Regions from separate parts of the Kistimonas ophiarachnellae genome, predicted to be linked through region 1. Evidence: predicted binding sites of a transcription regulator. Region 1 holds the regulator's gene; the other holds the start of a gene.

Region 1 (8,446 bases):
AATACAACCAGGGCAATACAAAGAATGGAACTGGCGAAGACGAATCCCTGTTCTTTGCTGATATTCATGAACACGGGCAGTCCGGAATAAAGCAGGTAGGTAGACCAGCTCGCTGCCATGAGGCCAACCAGCATCATAAGCCAGAGGGACGGATAGAGTCCGATCAGACCTGCCAGGAACAGGGGTGTTGTGGTATAGGAGGCAAAGGTGACGCACTGGCTGATGGTGGGAAAGCAATCATAGGTCTGTGCCATCCAGTGAATCGCCCGACCCATAACATAGACGCCGGAGAGCATGGCCAGGTAGGCCAGCAGGGCCATGGAGGCGGCGCTGTCAGGGGTCAGGCGGACAACCTCCTCGCTGCCGGCAAGGGACCATCCGGTCACGGTTGTGCCGAAGTAGGTGCAGATGGCGGGAATCGCCGCCAGCACAACCACGTTGGCCATATAGGTTTTGATGACAGAGGATTTTTCCTCACGGATACTGCGCCATTCCCGGTCAGGATGCGTGAATAATCCCCAAACATGAAGCGCCATGATTCTGCCTCCTTGCCAGTCGATCAGGGAAACCCTGGACTGCTCATGAGCTGGCTTGTCTGTTTTGGTTTTGAGTCAATTGTCAATACTGCTAACAAACAGTAGAACAGGCAAGGCTCCGGATAGCAATAGTCTGCATTGTATGGAAAACTGTTTTATCTCCTTAATATTAATATAAATGCTAGAGGTGCTATGTCGGCGAAGCAGGGATTAGGCAAGATGGCAGCGGTGCTGCTGTTGTTACTGGTATTGAGTGTTTTGCTGGTTAATTCTGTTCTCAATCAGCGGGCGGAAAGTGCTGTGACAAAGGTTGTTGTGGTCAATATGCCAGTGATAGAAAGTGAAATGCCGGATTTTGGCGATATCAAGGATGTGAAAGCAAAAAAGGCTGCATTTTTTGGCTATATGATGCCCATCGTTGAATCCGAAAATGCAAAAATAGCCGCTGATCGTGTTCGTATCAAGCAAATGTCCGGGCAGCCATCGTTGAGCGAAAAGGATAAGGCGTGGTTGGCCGGTATTGCGAAGAAATACCGTCTGAAACCGGCAGAAGGATTCAGCCCGCAATGGTATTCAGCCCTGCTGGATCGTGTCGATACGCTGCCTGTTTCGCTGGCGCTGGCACAGGCTGCCAATGAATCGGCCTGGGGAACATCCCGTTTTGCGCTTGAGGGCAATAATCTTTTTGGTCAGTGGTGTTTCAGCAAGGGCTGTGGGCTGGTGCCTGCACAGCGCAATGAAGGTGCAGATCATGAGGTCAGAAAGTTTGACTCTGTCTCCGGTTCGGTGGCGGCATATCTCCTGAACATCAATACCCATCCTCAGTATTCGGACCTGCGAGCCCTGCGAGCCGAGGCTCGGCGCAATCATCAGGCGGTGACCGGGCTGTATCTGTCCCCGGGGCTTGTGCGTTACTCCCAGCGGGGTGAGGCCTATGTCCATGAGCTGATGGCGATGATTACAGGTAACGGGCTTGAAAAATACGATGTGGCGCTCACGGATCATGACAGTCCGGGGGCTGGCTAAATCAAGAGAATGGTTGAATAAAATAACGGGGAGGGAAGCCCATGCCAAGGTTTTTTCTCACGGGCATCATTATCTGGTGCATGGCAGGTTTCAGTGTTGCGGCACCGAAAAGCGAGTATTGGGCACTCTGGGATCGGAGTAATGAAAATAATAGCGTAAGCGTGTCCCATGTCGAATGGCAGCGCTTGCTGGATGCATACCTGAAAGAGACACCGGAAGTCCGGTTGTTCGATTATGATCGTGTGTCAGCAGGGGATCGCGCCAGCCTTGATCATTACCTGGCCTATCTGGCAGGCATTGATCCCAGGGGATATAGCCGCCGTGAACAAATGGCTTACTGGATTAACCTCTACAATGCGCTAACGGTACGGCTGATACTGGATCATTATCCGGTAAAGTCCATCCGTAAGCTGGGTGAAGGCTTTTTCAGTTTTGGCCCATGGGATGATGATGTCGTCACTGTGGCGGGGCAGCGGTTAACCCTCAACGACATTGAGCACCGCATATTGCGACCGATCTGGAAAGACAGGCGAATCCATTATGCGGTGAACTGTGCCAGCATGGGGTGTCCTGATTTGGAGGCTGCTGCTTATACCGGTGCTAACGTGGATAGGTTGCTGGATAGTGCTGCAAGACGGTTTATCAATCAGGCTAAAGGTGTGAGGTTTGAGGGTGGAAGCCTGTACCTCTCCAAAATTTATGATTGGTACGCAGTCGATTTCGGAAGCCATCAGGAACTGATGTCACACTTGCATCAGTATGCGCATGGGAAAAGCAAAGAACAGCTGGCGGCTTTCAAGGGGCGGGTTCGTTACGATTATGACTGGGATCTGAATGATACTGGTGGCCGTTAATTCAATATAAAAAAGGGGCGCATATGCCCCTTTTTTCATCAGGCCGGTAAATCCATGATGTTCACCGGTTTAATGATTGTATCTTCTGTCTCGCTGTCTTCATCGTTGTCCGCAGTAAACTGAAGCGGGAAAGTTTCCCGGTCAAACGCTGTATCTCCGTCCTCGACCGGCGTGCCCCGAGGTACAAGGTTGCTGAAATCGTAGAGCCTGTTATCTGCCAGGTGAGAGGGCGCGACATTGGTCACTGCCCTGAACATGCTTTCAATCCGGCCCGGGAAGCGTTTATCCCATTCAGTCATCATACCCTTGATAGTCTGGCGCTGGAGATTGGGCTGGGAGCCGCACAGGTTGCAGGGGATGATCGGAAATTCCTTCAGTTCGGCAAACCTGGCTATATCTTTCTCCCGGCAGAACGCCAGCGGACGAATAACAATATGTTTGCCATCATCACTGATCAGTTTGGGAGGCATTGCCTTGAGCTTGCCGCCATAAAACATGTTCAGGAACAAGGTTTCCAGGATGTCTTCCCGGTGGTGTCCCAGGGCGATTTTGGTGGCGCCGAGCTCTGTGGCTGTACGGTAAAGGATGCCCCGGCGCAGGCGAGAGCAGAGTGCACAGGTCGTTTTGCCATCGGGTACCTTGTCCTTGACGATGCTGTAGGTGTCTTCTTCTATGATGCGGTATTCCACGCCGAGGCTGGTCAGGTAGTCCGGCAATACGTGCTCAGGGAAGCCTGGCTGCTTCTGGTCCAGGTTGACCGCGATGACTTCAAACTTGACCGGTGCATATTTCTGCAGATTGAGCAGGATATCGAGCATGGCGTAACTGTCTTTACCGCCAGACAGGCAGCACATGATGCGGTCGCCATCCTCGATCATGTTATAGGCGGCAATAGCCTGACCGGTCAGACGGCGCAGGCGTTTCTGCAGCTTGTTGAAATTGACTTTTTCGCTTCGGGTCTCAATCTGCATACGGTCAGGGTACTTGCTAGTGTCAGTGGACAAACCGTGAAGAACAGAAATACCGTTCTTGTGATCACAGTGATGAAAGTTCGCAGCATTATAAAGACCCGGGCGCAAATAATCAGGTATTCATGACCGCAGGCTCTCGCGGTTAATACATACGTTGCCTTATGGGGAGGGAGGGTTATTGAATGCCTGCCATGGGCGCTTTGACAGGATCGGCTTTGCTAGACTGTTGGGCTGGCTTGATGGGTTGGTTTCTGTGTTGTATCTGCTGTTGAAGGTCATGATTCAGATCAAGCGGAATTATTGGCAGGCTGACTAGAATAGGGTGTTGGGGGAGATGATCATGTTACCTACAGAGGGAGTCGAATGAGCAAATACGAGGAGTTTCGCCAGCGGCTGCAGGCGCGGCAGGATGAGCTGGAGCGGCGTGTCGCCAACATTACCCGCGATGTGACCCGCAAGGCCAGTGCTGACTGGTCGGAGCAGGCCCAGGAACGAGAGAATGACGAGGTGCTGGATGCGTTAGGCAATGAAGCTGTTGCTGAACTACGCCTGATCCAGAAGGCGCTGGAGCGAATCGAGGAGGGTGACTACGAAATCTGTGCCGGGTGTGGTGCTGATATTCCGATGGCACGACTTGAGATCATGCCCTATACGGATCTCTGTGTGAAATGTGCAGAGAATAAGGAGTAGGCCGTCGCTTGATGACGTCAGGCCGCTACCGTTTTACCCAGGATGAGGTGGTTGTAGTTTTCAATAAATGTTTCCGGTAAGTGGCTGTTTTCGCTCTGGTAATGTTCCTGCCAGATGGATGCCAGCAGTTGTGGGTCGCTGGCAGTGGCCGGGTCATCAATGTTTACGTCGGCACTCAGGTAAACCATCCAGGCTATCGCTGTCGCATAGCTGAGGTTGGTGGCCAGTTCCGCGTGTGGGTGTAGCAGAAATTCCCGTTGGCTGGCCAGGCCTCTGACTTTGCTGGCCAGTTCATGTTGATTATAAAGGAAGGTGTCCCAGATTCGGCGGTGGGTTTCCGGACTGATCTGGTAAATGCCAAGCGAGGCATGGTTGGCAAGGTGTAAGTGGGAGCCGAGTCCGGATTCCACCGCTGCGGTGCCCAGTAGCAGGTTTTCTGCCAGCGGTGACCGCATGTCGAGGTGGTCTAGCGTGGGTTGGACGACATACTCCCTGAATTCGTCTGCGCAGATTCCCATGGTCTTCAGGCTTCCCTGCCTTAAGGTTCTATAAACGGGGAATCGGCGGTAACGCCAATAGCTTGATCAATAGCTGCACAGACTGAAGCTGGGTATGCCTTCCGCGTCGAGGCGTTTTGAGCCGCCCAGTTCCGGGAGGTCGATGATAGCGGCTGCCTCAACGGGCTCAGCACCCAGACGGCGACAGAGCCGGGCCGCAGCGCAAAGCGTTCCGCCCGTGGCAATCAGGTCGTCAGCCAGTAGTATGCGATCACCCTTTTTCAGTGCGTCGGTATGGACTTCGAGTGCGGCGGAACCGTACTCAAGCTCATACTCTTCGCGAATCACGTCATAGGGCAGTTTGCCGGGTTTTCTGAAAATGACCAGCGGCAGACCCAGTTTACACGCCAGCGGTGAGCCAACCAGGAAACCACGGGCATCCAGGGCGCCAATATGGGTGATATCCTGACCCCTGTAGCGTTCTGCCAGGGTGTCAATGATCATCTGTGTCCCTTGAGGGGACTGAAACAATGGCGTGATATCGCGAAATGTCACGCCGGGTTCGGGCCAGTTGGGTATGGCCCGAATCAGGGAGTGGAGCAGTTGCTGGTCAAAAACCATCAGGGCCAATCCTGCGGAGGGTTACTGGATGTTGACAATGTCCTGGTGTTCAACAAGTTTGCCACCGGCCAGGGCGCACAGTTCCATGGCGCTGGTGATCTCAATCTCTTTGCCGTTGGCGTTGATCAGGCCGTTTTTCTGGAAACGGGTGAACACGCGGCTGACGGTTTCAACCGCCAGGCCCAGGTAGTTGCCCATTTCGTTGCGGGACATCGACAGGCGGAAAGACTGTGATGAAAAGCCGCGACGACGGAAACGGCTGGCCAGGTTGATCAGGAATGTGGCAATCCGCTCGTCCGCGTTCTTCTTCGACAGCAGCAGTTTCATCTGCTGGTCTTCGCGGATTTTGCGACACATGATGCGCATCAGCTGGCGCCGCAGCTCCGGGTAGTCGTCAGACAGTTTTTCCAGGCGATCAAACGGGATCTCGCAGACCATGGTGGTTTCAATCGCCTGGGCAGACACCGGATAGGCCTCTGTATCGAGACCGCTCAGTCCCACCAGCTCACTGGGCAGGTAAAAGCCCGTGATCTGTTCTTCGCCTTCGTTGGTGGCCGTGTAGGTTTTCAGTGCGCCGGAGCGTACTGCGTAGACACTGTGAAAGGGATCGCCTTCGAGAAACAGGTGCTCGCCTTTTTTCAGCGGACGTCCTCGCTTGATGATCCTGTCGAGTTCATCAATATCTTCAATTTTCAGCGCCAGTGGCAGGCAGAGCTGACTCAGGCTGCAGTCTCTGCAGGCCACATGAGTCACTTGCCGCACATTCAGCTTGGACACCATACAGAAGAACCCCTGTGAACCGGTGGGTGTAAAAGTCGTTGCGGCGGTATTGTAGGGGATTCTCCTGACAAGTTTAAGACTGTGAGGATACGTATCTGAATGTTTCTTGAAAAAAGGCCGGTTTCAGTGTTCGTTGGTACATGAAACCGGGGGGGGGGGGGAGGTTAATGGACTGGTTCAGATGACCCGTGAGAATCGTTGAACTTCCGCCACCTGCTGATAGGCGTCAAACTGCATGCAAATATTACGGATCAGCAGTCTTCCCCGGGGTTCGACAACAATGCCGTTTTTGTCCAGTCGAATGAGGCCGTCTGCCGCCATTGGGGACAGCTTGTTGAGTGCATCGGCAAAGTAGTCCTGGAAACGGATGCCGAACATCGTTTCGATATGACGGAAGTCAAGGTGGAAGTGGCAGATGAGCTGGTTGATAACAGCGCTTCGGATGCGGTCATCTTCATTCATCAGTAAGCCACGACGAATCGCCAGATGGCCGTTGTTGATACGGCTGGTGTACTCTTCCATGTTCGCATGGTTCTGGGCGTAGACATTGCCAATTCGGCTGATGGAGGACACGCCCATGCCAATCAGGTCACACTGGCTATGTGTCGTATATCCCTGGAAGTTCCGGTGCAACGAGCCTTCTTCCTGCGCCAGGGCGAGATCGTCATCTGGCAGGGCAAAGTGATCCATGCCGATGTATACGTATCCGGCGTCCAGTAGCCGGTTGATGGTATTTTCGAGAATGGCCAGTTTTTCCTGCGGATTGGGCAGGTCTTCATTGTTGATGCGCCGCTGAGGCATGAAGCGGTTAGGCATGTGGGCGTAATTGAAGACGGAAAGACGATCCGGGCGGATGTCGATGATTTTGTCGACCGTTTTCATGAAGCTGGCGCAGCTCTGGAAAGGCAGACCATAAATAAGATCAATGTTGATCGATTTAAACGTCAGTGCGCGGGCAGCATCAATGACATCCCGGGTCTCTTCTTCGCTCTGTACCCGGTTGACTGCCTGCTGAACGGTTGGGTCGAAGTCCTGTACGCCGATGCTGATCCGGTTGAACCCCAGCGAGCGCAGGTGGCCGATCACGCTCCAGTCTGCTTCCCTGGGGTCAATTTCAATGGAGTAATCTCCCAGGTCACCGCAGGTCAGGTTGAAATGCTTCGCGGTTTTGTCCATCAGCGCCTGCATTTGGGCCGGGTTCAGGAAGGTGGGGGTGCCGCCGCCCCAGTGGAGTTGTTCCACCGTCTGGTTATGACCCACCAGGGCGGACTGCATTTCAATTTCGTGAAAGAGTGCCTGCAGGTAAGGTTCGGCATGCTCGCGGCGTTTGGTGACGACCTTGTTGCATCCGCAGTAGTAACAGACCTTGGCGCAAAACGGGATATGGAAATAAAGCGACAGTGGGCGCCGGGCGGTGGCGCTGTCGGCGGCGGCTGCATGGTACGCTGCAACGCCGAAGTTATCCGAGAACTGCAATGCGGTCGGATACGAGGTGTAGCGAGGTCCCGTCTGATCATAGCGTCTGATCAATTCGAGATCCCATATCAGTTCACTGGCCATGCTCATTAACCCTGATCTTGTAATGTATCCGGCCCTATCCTGAGATGATTGTCGTATAGAATAGGCGTGCTTCGGATAGTTGCCGGTTATTTTGCGCAGCCGTATTGCACAAAATACTGATTGACAATTCTAGTTGTGTGGTGATTTTCCGAGTTGATATGTATCAAGAAGGTTTCAAATAATGTGCCGCAAGTGCTGGGACAGGGCGGAAAAATCCTGTCAGATGTCAATTGCCCATACAAATAGCATATTTACACGGAGTTTACGGTGAAATGTATAGCATCGTCCATTGGGGAAAATCTGTCGGAAATAGACTAATCACAATGAGGTGTACCGGATTGATCATTGGGTTAGCTGCTATCCTCATGATCGATACGTGATTAAGACGGGCAGGTAAACCGCATCTTTAATTCAGGTTTTGACCCTTGAATCCTCCATTGAGACCTGCTGAATGCATGAATTTATTGCTGGATTACCCAAGGCTGAACTGCATGTGCATCTTGAAGGAACGCTGGAGCCAGAACACTGCCTGACGTTGGCCCGGCGAAATAGAATCGACCTTGGATACCCGTCATCAGAAGCCTTGATGGCGTCCTATGATTTCTACGATTTAACGTCATTCCTGAAGGTTTACTATGCGGGGATACGTGTACTGGTCACAGAACAGGACTTTTATGAATTGGCAATCCGCTATTTTCGACGTGCTGCCAGTGAGGGGGTGGTTTATGTTGAAGCGTTTTTTGATCCCCAGGCACATACGTCACGAGGCATCCGCTTTGAAACGCTGATTACCGGTATCCATCGCGCCCAATGTGAAGCACGGAGCACCTGTGGTCTTGAGTCCAGCTTGATCATGTGTTTTCTCCGTGATCTGAGCGTAGAAAGTGCTGCTGAGCATTTGAAACTCAGCC
Region 2 (8,446 bases), on a different contig from region 1:
TGGATAACCTCATCGGCAATGCGGATCTGATCAGTATTCGTAGTCGCGGGCAGTATTCACGACCGTTCACCCGGGTTGATATGCTGGAGCGGGAGGCCCAGGCCAGCTTCATGAATAAGGAAGAAGCGCTGACACAAAAGTTGCAGGAAACGGAAAACAAGCTGTTGGAGTTGCAGGCGGGCAAACAGGGGCAAGACACATTGATCCTGAGTGACGATCAACAAAAGGAACTGGCGCGTTTCCAGCAGGAAAAACTGAAGATTCGTAAAGAGCTTCGGGACGTGCAGCATCAGCTGAATCAGGATATTGAAAACCTGGGCACACGCCTGAAACTGATCAATATTTTTTCGGTGCCACTGCTGCTGACCATTATTGTGATGGGGCTGCGGATTCGACAAACCCGACGTCAGCATTGAGGTAAAAAAGAACCCGGAATAATCCGGGTTCTTTTTTATTGCCTGAAATGTTGTTTAGAGCCAGCCTTTCCGCTTAAAGAACAGGTAGGTGCTCAGACCGCTGGCGATCATGATGCCAATGGCCACCGGATAACCATACGTCCACTGCAGTTCCGGCATCACGTCGAAGTTCATACCATAGCTGCTGGCAATCAGCGTGGGCGGCATGAAGATGGTGGCGGCGACCGAGAAGATCTTGATGATCTTGTTCTGTTCCAGGTTGATGAAACCCATCACCGCATCGAGCAGGAAGTTGATCTTGTCGAACAGGAACGCGGTATGCGGCAGCAGTGAGTCAATGTCGCGCAGCATATCCATGATTTCCTGCTGATGAATATCCGACAGACGAATCCGGCGGTTCCGCACCAGGTAACGCAGCGAGCGCTGGCTGTCGAGCAGGCTCAGGCGGATTTTCCCGTTGATGTCTTCCTGCAGGGTGATATTTTTCAGAATATCATCGCGCTGTTCATCGTTGGTGTCTTCGCTCAGCGCCATGTGGCCGGTTTCTTCGAGGGTCTCATAGACCTCTTCCAGCAGGTCGGCGAGGTAGTCAACCTTGGCGGTAAACAGGGCGTTGAGCACCACCATGGGCGAATCGATCTCGATCTGGTGGCGCTTGAAGTAATTCCGCACCAGTCGAAACAGGCCCACATCTTCATCACGCAGGGTGATCAGCATATGGGGACGCAGGTTGAATGACACACTGATAGTCCGCAGTTCTTTACCGGAACGGTGGGGAAAGAAACTGTGGATGTGGGTGCCGTCCTTGTCCTGGTAGAAACGGGAGGACGCCTCGATCTCGTTCAGGTCTTCCCGGTCCGGCACTTCTTCCACACAATACGTATGCAGCCACTCCCGCTCCTGATCGGTAGGTTCTACCAGGTCCAGCCAGACTGTATCACCGGGCAGTTCATCCTGCAGGGTCAGGTGATCAATCTTCAGCTTGTTATCCAGAAGGCGGTAAGCGGTAATCATACGAATGCCTGCTCCCTTTACGAGTAGTACGAGAATGCGTGAAAAAAGGATCGAATCTTATCACAGCCAATCAGGCCAGATAACACTCGTCACGACGAAATGACAGGAAAAAGGCCAGTCAGGAGTGACCGGCCTGATCTTCAGCCGAAGGTCAGCTAATGGTGACTGGTATCAGACCAGCAACACCATGGTGACCGTCGCGATGGAAAACACCAGTGCACTGCCATAGAACAGGATTTTCACGGCAATGCCGGGGTGAAAACCAAAGTCATGCAGGCTGTGGTAGATGCGGTGCACGCAGTGCCACAGGCTCAGGATAATTACACCGGCCAGCGCCAGTCGCCCGATCCAGGAACCGGCAAAGGCCGCCATCCGGTCATAGGAGAGTGCTTCTGCGGGAATAATTCCCAGTGGTACGCAGAGCCCGACGATCAGCACCAGCACCGGTGTGGCCATGGCAGTGACGATGCCGCCGGCGCCAAACAGACTCCAGAACAAGGGCTCAAAATGCCGTTTACCGTTCATCTCATACCCCCCAGAGTGTTGCAACCAGCACAATGGCGGAGAATCCGGCCATGGCGCCGATGTGGGCGTTGGTAATCAGTTTGGCGGGCACAAAGGATGTGCCGATCTGAATCCGCATGACCTGTGGCACCGCACGGAACCAGGTCAGCGAATGATAGAGTGCCAGTGCCAGCGTGACAGCACTGAACAGGACCATCAGGGGATGAGCCTGCAGCGCCAGCCATTGTGACCAGGTCCCGGGTCCCTGGATCAGCTTGCCCAGGCCGACCAGCAGGTTCAGTGTCCACAGCCCGATGAATACACTGCTCATTTCCCGGATCATGTAGTTGCGGTAACTGGTTTGTTTCAGATACCAGGTTTTGGACATGACGGGTTTGTAGGGACGTCGGCTCATGACTTGGCTCCCTTGCGAGGCATCAGGAATGAGAGGGCCCAGTCCTGGGCGCCCATTGCTTTTTCCTGCTGGATGGCGCCGGCCGGGTCGACGGATTTCGGGCAGACCTCGGAGCAGACACCAACAAAGGTACAGCTCCAGACGCCGTTCTTGTCCTGCAGGACTTCTGTGCGCATGGCCTGACCATCATCCCGGCTGTCCAGGTTGTAGCGATGGCCAAGGGCAATGACGGCCGGGCCGGTGAACAACGGATTCAGGCCAAACTGCGGGCAGGCGGAATAGCACAGCATGCAGTTGATGCACATGGAGAACTGCTTGTAACGGGCCAGCTCTGCGGGCGTCTGCTTGTAGGCGCCTTCGGAAACCGGCTTTTCTGCCGCGTTAATGATGTAGGGTTTGACGGCTTCCAGTTTCTCGATGAAATCGGCTGCATCGACGATGAGGTCCCGCTCAATCGGGAAATTCGCCAGCGGTTCTACCCGAACGGTGCCCGGGTAGTAATCCCGCAGGAAGGTTTCACAACCCAGTTTCGGTGTGCCGTTGATCACCATGCCGCAGCTGCCGCATACCGCCATCCGGCAGGACCAGCGATAGGCCAGCGTGGCATCCAGCTCATCCTTGATGTGGCCCAGTGCATCGAGCAGAGACCAGTCATCCCGGTAGGGAATCTCAAAGGTGCCGAAGCTGGGTTCGTTATCGGTTTCCGGATTGTATCGGAGTACCTCAAGGGTAATGGTTGGTCCGGTCATGGGGTCTTCTCCGCACGGGGCTGCTCGGCGGCGGCGCCGTAGAGGCGTTCTTCCGGCTGGTACCGGGTAATGTTGACGTTTTCGTAGTCGATGCGCGGTGCGCCATCACCATTGCTGGTGGCCAGCGTGTGTTTCAGGAAGTTCTGGTCGTCGCGCGTCTCATACCCGTCAAGTCGCTGGTGGGCACCACGGGACTCTTTTCGCAGCAACGCTGAAAGCGCAATCGTGTGGGCGATTTCCAGGGATGACTTCAGTTCAAGGGCCATCAACAGCTCGGTGTTGAATACGCGGCTTTGGTCTTCCATGGTGATGTGATTGAAGCGATCACGCAGTACAGCAATGGTGTCGACACCCTGCTGCATCTCCTCACCCAGCCGGTAGATGCCAAAGCAGTCTTCCATGGTTTTCACCATCTCGTGGCGAATATGGGAGACCTTCTCTGTACCCTTGGCCGTACGAAGGTAGTCGATGGCACCAATATGGTGGCGACCCTGCTCCTTAAGCGTATTTTCAGCGCTGAAGTCAGTCTGTGAGGCAAATTCTGCGGCTTTTTCACCGGCAACTTTGCCGAAGACAACCAATTCTGCCAGCGAGTTGGAACCCAGCCGGTTGGCACCATGCATGCCCACGCTGGAACATTCGCCGACCGCAAAAAGACCCGGCAGCGCGCAGGCCGTCATATCTGTGCGGATACCGCCCATGGTGTAATGAACGGCAGGGCGCACCGGAACCGGTTCATGCACAGCGTCCACACCCAGGTAATTTTTGGCCAGGGAGCAGATCAGCGGCAGACGTTCCTTGAGTTTCTTTTCGCCCAGGTGGCGAAGGTCAAGGTGAACGGCATCGCCCAGCGGGGTCTTGATGGTGCGACCCTTGCGCTGCTCATGCCAGAAGGCCTGGCTCAGCTTGTCGCGTGGACCCAGCTCCATGGTTTTGTTCTGGGGTTCTCCAATCGGCGTTTCCGGTCCGAGGCCATAATCCTGCAGGTAGCGATAACCGTCTTTGTTCAGCAGAATCCCGCCTTCTCCGCGACAGCCTTCGGTCATCAGGATGCCGGAACCGGGCAGGCCGGTGGGATGATACTGGACGAATTCCATGTCGCGCAGCGGCACACCGGCCCGGTAAGCCATGGCCATACCATCACCGGTAACAATCGCGCCGTTGGTATTGAAACGGAATATCCGTCCGGCACCACCTGTTGCGAGAATGACGGATTTGGCCAGAAAGAGTTTGGCTTCACCGGTTTTGACTTCAATCGCAACCAGCCCCTGGCAGCGGCCGTCTTCAACAACCAGTTCCGTGGCGAAATATTCATCAAATCGTTCGATGGAAGGATATTTCGTGGAAGTCTGGAACAGCGTATGGAGCATGTGGAAGCCGGTCTTGTCGGCGGCAAACCAGGTACGCTCGATTTTCATGCCGCCGAAACGGCGGACGTTCACGGAGCCATCATCCTTGCGGGACCAGGGGCAGCCCCAGTGTTCCAGGCGGACCATCTCTTCCGTGGCATTGGCCACAAAGTAGTCGACCACATCCTGGTCACATAACCAATCGCCGCCGGAGACGGTATCGTTGAAATGATGTTCAAGGGAGTCATGGGCCTGTACGACACCGGCGGATCCACCTTCCGCCGCGACCGTATGGCTGCGCATGGGGTATACCTTGGAGATAAGGGCGATCTTGAGTGCCGGGTTGCTCTCGGCCACGGCAATGGCTGAGCGCAGTCCGGCGCCGCCTGCGCCAACAATGGCAACGTCGGTCTTGATGACCTCCATAGTAACGCCAACCTGTCTCTTCTATGGCCTGTCGTGCTGCAGGGCAGCCGTCAGGCTTTTGTTAATGGAAATAGGGCAAAAAACCCCAAAGGCTATCAGGTAATACGGTGACGAATGTTGATATAGCGCAAGGTCGTGGGTGTGTATAGTTGGTGGTGAGCAGGTATCAGCCTTGCAGGTTGTGTCAGGGGACGACTTGTTCTTTTTTCGATGAATATAGCGTTATTTCATGCTCTACAGTCATTTCCATGGCTCGGTATGGCCCAATGCTGACTATGGGCTTCTGTAAGGTGATCCTGTCTTGTCAAGACAGTACAGGATGGATTCTGCCCCGGGTCATTTCAGGGCATATCCGTTTGATAAGTAAGTCAGTTTATTCAGACATGGCTTGTTGAGAGCTGGAAGGTTCTGGATCCATCTTCATGCGCTTTGCTTCAGGCTCCGGAAACTCTGGTTCTGTATCATAAGATTGGGTGCGAAGTAATTGTAATGCCTTGGGTTCCGATTGTTCTATTTTTTCAATAAGGCTATTGGCCTGAATAATATATTCTTCAATTTTGTTATTTAAAGCTTTCAAAATTTCATTGCCACCTGTTTCTTCTGTTTTTTCCAGAGTGATGCTTTTAAATATTGTGTATAGTGATTTATGGGTTATTTTGATTTTTTTGATGTCTTTTAAATGCTTTGATTTCCTTGCTGCTTGAGTAAATTCTTTTTCTTTTTCGATGATTTGTTGACAAAGGTTATGTTCCGTATCGGTCACCGTGAGTGAAAGGATCTCCTGGCATTTTTTTGAGGGGTTTGCTGTTAATTTTCTCATCTCATCTCTTGTTGCTTTATAGCAGTCTAATTCTTTCCGAAACCTTAATATGTCTTTGTTTTCCAGAAAATATTTAAGGAATTTTAGTCTTATGGTAAGGAGTTCGATTGATTCAATTGTTTGAGTGAGATTTTTGGATTGTTCGTTGTAGGCAGGACGCAAGATGGTCGTTAGATCATTGATGGCTGTTTCGGTAAATTGGCAAGCTTCCGTGAATAATTCATCTAAATGGGTAGGGGTTTGCATCATGGCATCCGTTGCCCCATCTTCATGCGCTAAATTCAAAATGTTTCCCGGAAAGTTTTGCAAATGTTCCATGATGACCTCTCCCTTGATCCGCTTTGCTTCATCAGTCGATAGCATGTTAAGCGTACAGCCTTTTGCTCTTATTAATACGGTGGGAATATCGATTTCATGACTTCTGTAAACGCTGCAAAGTCGGTGGTCTTTATAATACGGGGATGCTATTTCTGAGATGATGGCTTTTACTGTGCAAATAGTACCATCGCTATTTTCTTTTTTAATCAGGGGGTGTCGCAGGATTTCTTTAAGCTTACGGTAATATTCAGGTTCTAATTTTTTTTTGCTGCGACGTTTTACTGCCATGTCAGTATCATGCTTTTCTTGATCTTTGGTAAATTGCCATGTATGTACATAAGCTCGCGGACCCATTATGGTTGCCGCGGCATCTTTGTATTGTTTCATGTTATGTGGGTAGTCTTCTTTATCAGGATGGTCATAATAAAAGCCTTGTTCTGCCAAGGAAGCAATCGCGCTTAAAGTCGGAATGTTTTTGAGGTCAGGAACCCCGTGCTCATTGCAGAAAGATGCTTTTCGACGTTCCAGGCCAGCGTCCCCGATAGTTCTGCATTCGGTTTCTCTGTATAAAACGGCAATTTTTCTTTTGGCTAGTTCATCATAGGGTATTGTCGGATAATCGGAAAACGACTCTGCAGATATAAACCTGATGTCTTTATTTAAGGGGAATAACTTAACGAAGTTCTCATTTCTCAATTTGTAGTATGTAGTTTCGTTTATGTCTAGATTTCTTCCTCCGCGGTCTTTAAATGGAGCGAGGGCGTATGTATTACCTTCTTCAATTCTATATTGCCATATTTTTTGTTCGGGCTTTCGTTTGGAGGAGGAGATGGCTTTTTCACCCTGTATTAAGTATTCGGGTGGGTAGTGGAATTTTGTGCCGGGGGTGGTGTTATTAAATGTAAGAAATACGTGCATAGTCAAGGTCTCCATGAATGATTGTATGCCGGGGTGGCAGGTCGATTCACTCCTGTTCCATTTAAATTTCCACCTTTATCAAAGTTTCGGTGTGCTTTGTGTTGAAGGCTTCTGGCAAATTTGGATATGAAAGTCACAACACTGGACAGTAAAACACCTGAAACGTCTTAACGTTATGCTGTGAAATTCTTACCTTTCGAAACTTTCTGATAGCATTAATTCCCCTCTGAAGCTGAAATTGTCATGAATGCTGTCCACTGCGTATAGAGAAATTGGGCTTTAATTCCAAGTGATTTCTAATGGCAGGTTTACACCTGTGCCAAATCTTGTCATCAGGCGTTTTTTATCGGAATAAGATCGAGCGATGGGGATAACACGCTAAGTGACAACGTACTGAAATCATGCTTTATCCTGGTGCGACTTGTGAAAGGGCTCAGGAAAGTGCCTGACAGTACGTCGTTACAATAGAGCGTTAGGTGGGTGGTGTTTCTCCAATGATAATCGGTTCACCGAGGAACCGGGGCTGCGTTTTCAGCAGCCGGGCTTCCAGAACAGCCAGAAGGCGGGCCAGGGTTTCCCTGATCCGGTTGCTGTAGTCCGAAGTCGGGAACTTCCCGTGAGCGTTGTAGGCAATGGCGTCAATACCCTGTTCACGGGCAATGAAGATCGCCCGTTCATTCTGGTATGACTGGGAAATAATGGTGAACGGCTCCAGCCCAAAGACTTTGTGGGCACGCACGATAGAGTCCAGCGTTCTGAATCCCGCATAATCCCGGTAGATACGGTCAGCCGGTACGCCCATGGCCATCAGGTCTGCCCGCATGCGGGTGGGTTCATCGTAGTAGCGGGTCGCGTTGTCCCCGCTGACAAGGATGTAGCGTATTTTTCCCGCGTTCAGCAGTGCGGTGACCGCTTCCAGGCGACGGAGATAATGGCCATTGGGCATGCCGTCACGGGTATAGCGACTGGTGCCGAGCACTACGCCGACCTGGTTGACGGGTAATCGATTGATATCACTGTAGAGATAACCGGTTGCACGGTCTGACACCAGCCGACCACAGGCGTAAAGAACAACGCCGGCAATAACACCCAGCAGTACCGCGACTGCAAAGAGCGTGACCGGCCATGTCCTTTTCCCGTTACCCGCCATCTTGGCTTGTGATCCTTGCCCTGTCAGGGACTGCGAGGCGTTTATGGTATTGACTGCTTCCATGGAGTTAGCCTACTTGAAGCGGTTAGTGCGCGTAAAGCCTGAATCTTGAGCCTGCGGCGACTTTTTGAGGGTTAGTGATCGGGCCTTGCAATTAACAGTGAGCTTTTGACACTGGTTGCAACATTTTCAGCGGTATTGCCGATCATGAATTTTTCCAGCCCGCGACGGGCATGGGTGCCCATGACCATTAAATCGACGCCCAGTTCTTCATCCAGCCGGCAGATTTCTTCCGATGCGCGACCGCGGATCAGGTGGGCGGTCACGTTCTCTCCATGCATCAGGCCCGCCGCTGATAACAGGTGCT

The links. Region 1 encodes FNR, which switches genes on or off when oxygen is low (the NO sensors DNR and NnrR bind a similar motif). Its sites were predicted from a motif close to TTGATNTANATCAA; they were not measured.
Region 2: frdA (fumarate reductase (quinol) flavoprotein subunit) is a predicted target of FNR. The motif match lies at 4,991-5,004, and genes of this name have one in related genera.

The regions. Positions count from the first base shown of each region.
Region 1 covers NZ_BAAJPA010000019.1:63,070-71,515, forward strand. The annotation lists gene AC27K1_RS19545 (Yip1 family protein) at 1-536, opposite strand, end outside; gene AC27K1_RS19550 (glucosaminidase domain-containing protein) at 729-1,562, shown strand; gene AC27K1_RS19555 (DUF547 domain-containing protein) at 1,604-2,416, shown strand; gene ttcA (tRNA 2-thiocytidine(32) synthetase TtcA) at 2,455-3,387, opposite strand; gene AC27K1_RS19565 (TraR/DksA family transcriptional regulator) at 3,751-4,077, shown strand; gene AC27K1_RS19570 (hypothetical protein) at 4,095-4,595, opposite strand; gene AC27K1_RS19575 (adenine phosphoribosyltransferase) at 4,662-5,195, opposite strand; gene fnr (fumarate/nitrate reduction transcriptional regulator Fnr) at 5,217-5,975, opposite strand; gene hemN (oxygen-independent coproporphyrinogen III oxidase) at 6,153-7,535, opposite strand; partial or broken gene add (adenosine deaminase) at 7,987-8,446, shown strand, end outside.
Region 2 covers NZ_BAAJPA010000005.1:275,712-284,157, forward strand. The annotation lists gene AC27K1_RS08410 (GldG family protein) at 1-416, shown strand, start outside; gene corA (magnesium/cobalt transporter CorA) at 471-1,430, opposite strand; gene frdD (fumarate reductase subunit FrdD) at 1,602-1,955, opposite strand; gene AC27K1_RS08425 (fumarate reductase subunit C) at 1,957-2,349, opposite strand; gene AC27K1_RS08430 (succinate dehydrogenase/fumarate reductase iron-sulfur subunit) at 2,346-3,098, opposite strand; gene frdA (fumarate reductase (quinol) flavoprotein subunit) at 3,095-4,873, opposite strand; gene AC27K1_RS08440 (hypothetical protein) at 5,247-6,929, opposite strand; gene AC27K1_RS08445 (SanA/YdcF family protein) at 7,402-8,142, opposite strand; gene AC27K1_RS08450 (universal stress protein) at 8,214-8,446, opposite strand, start outside.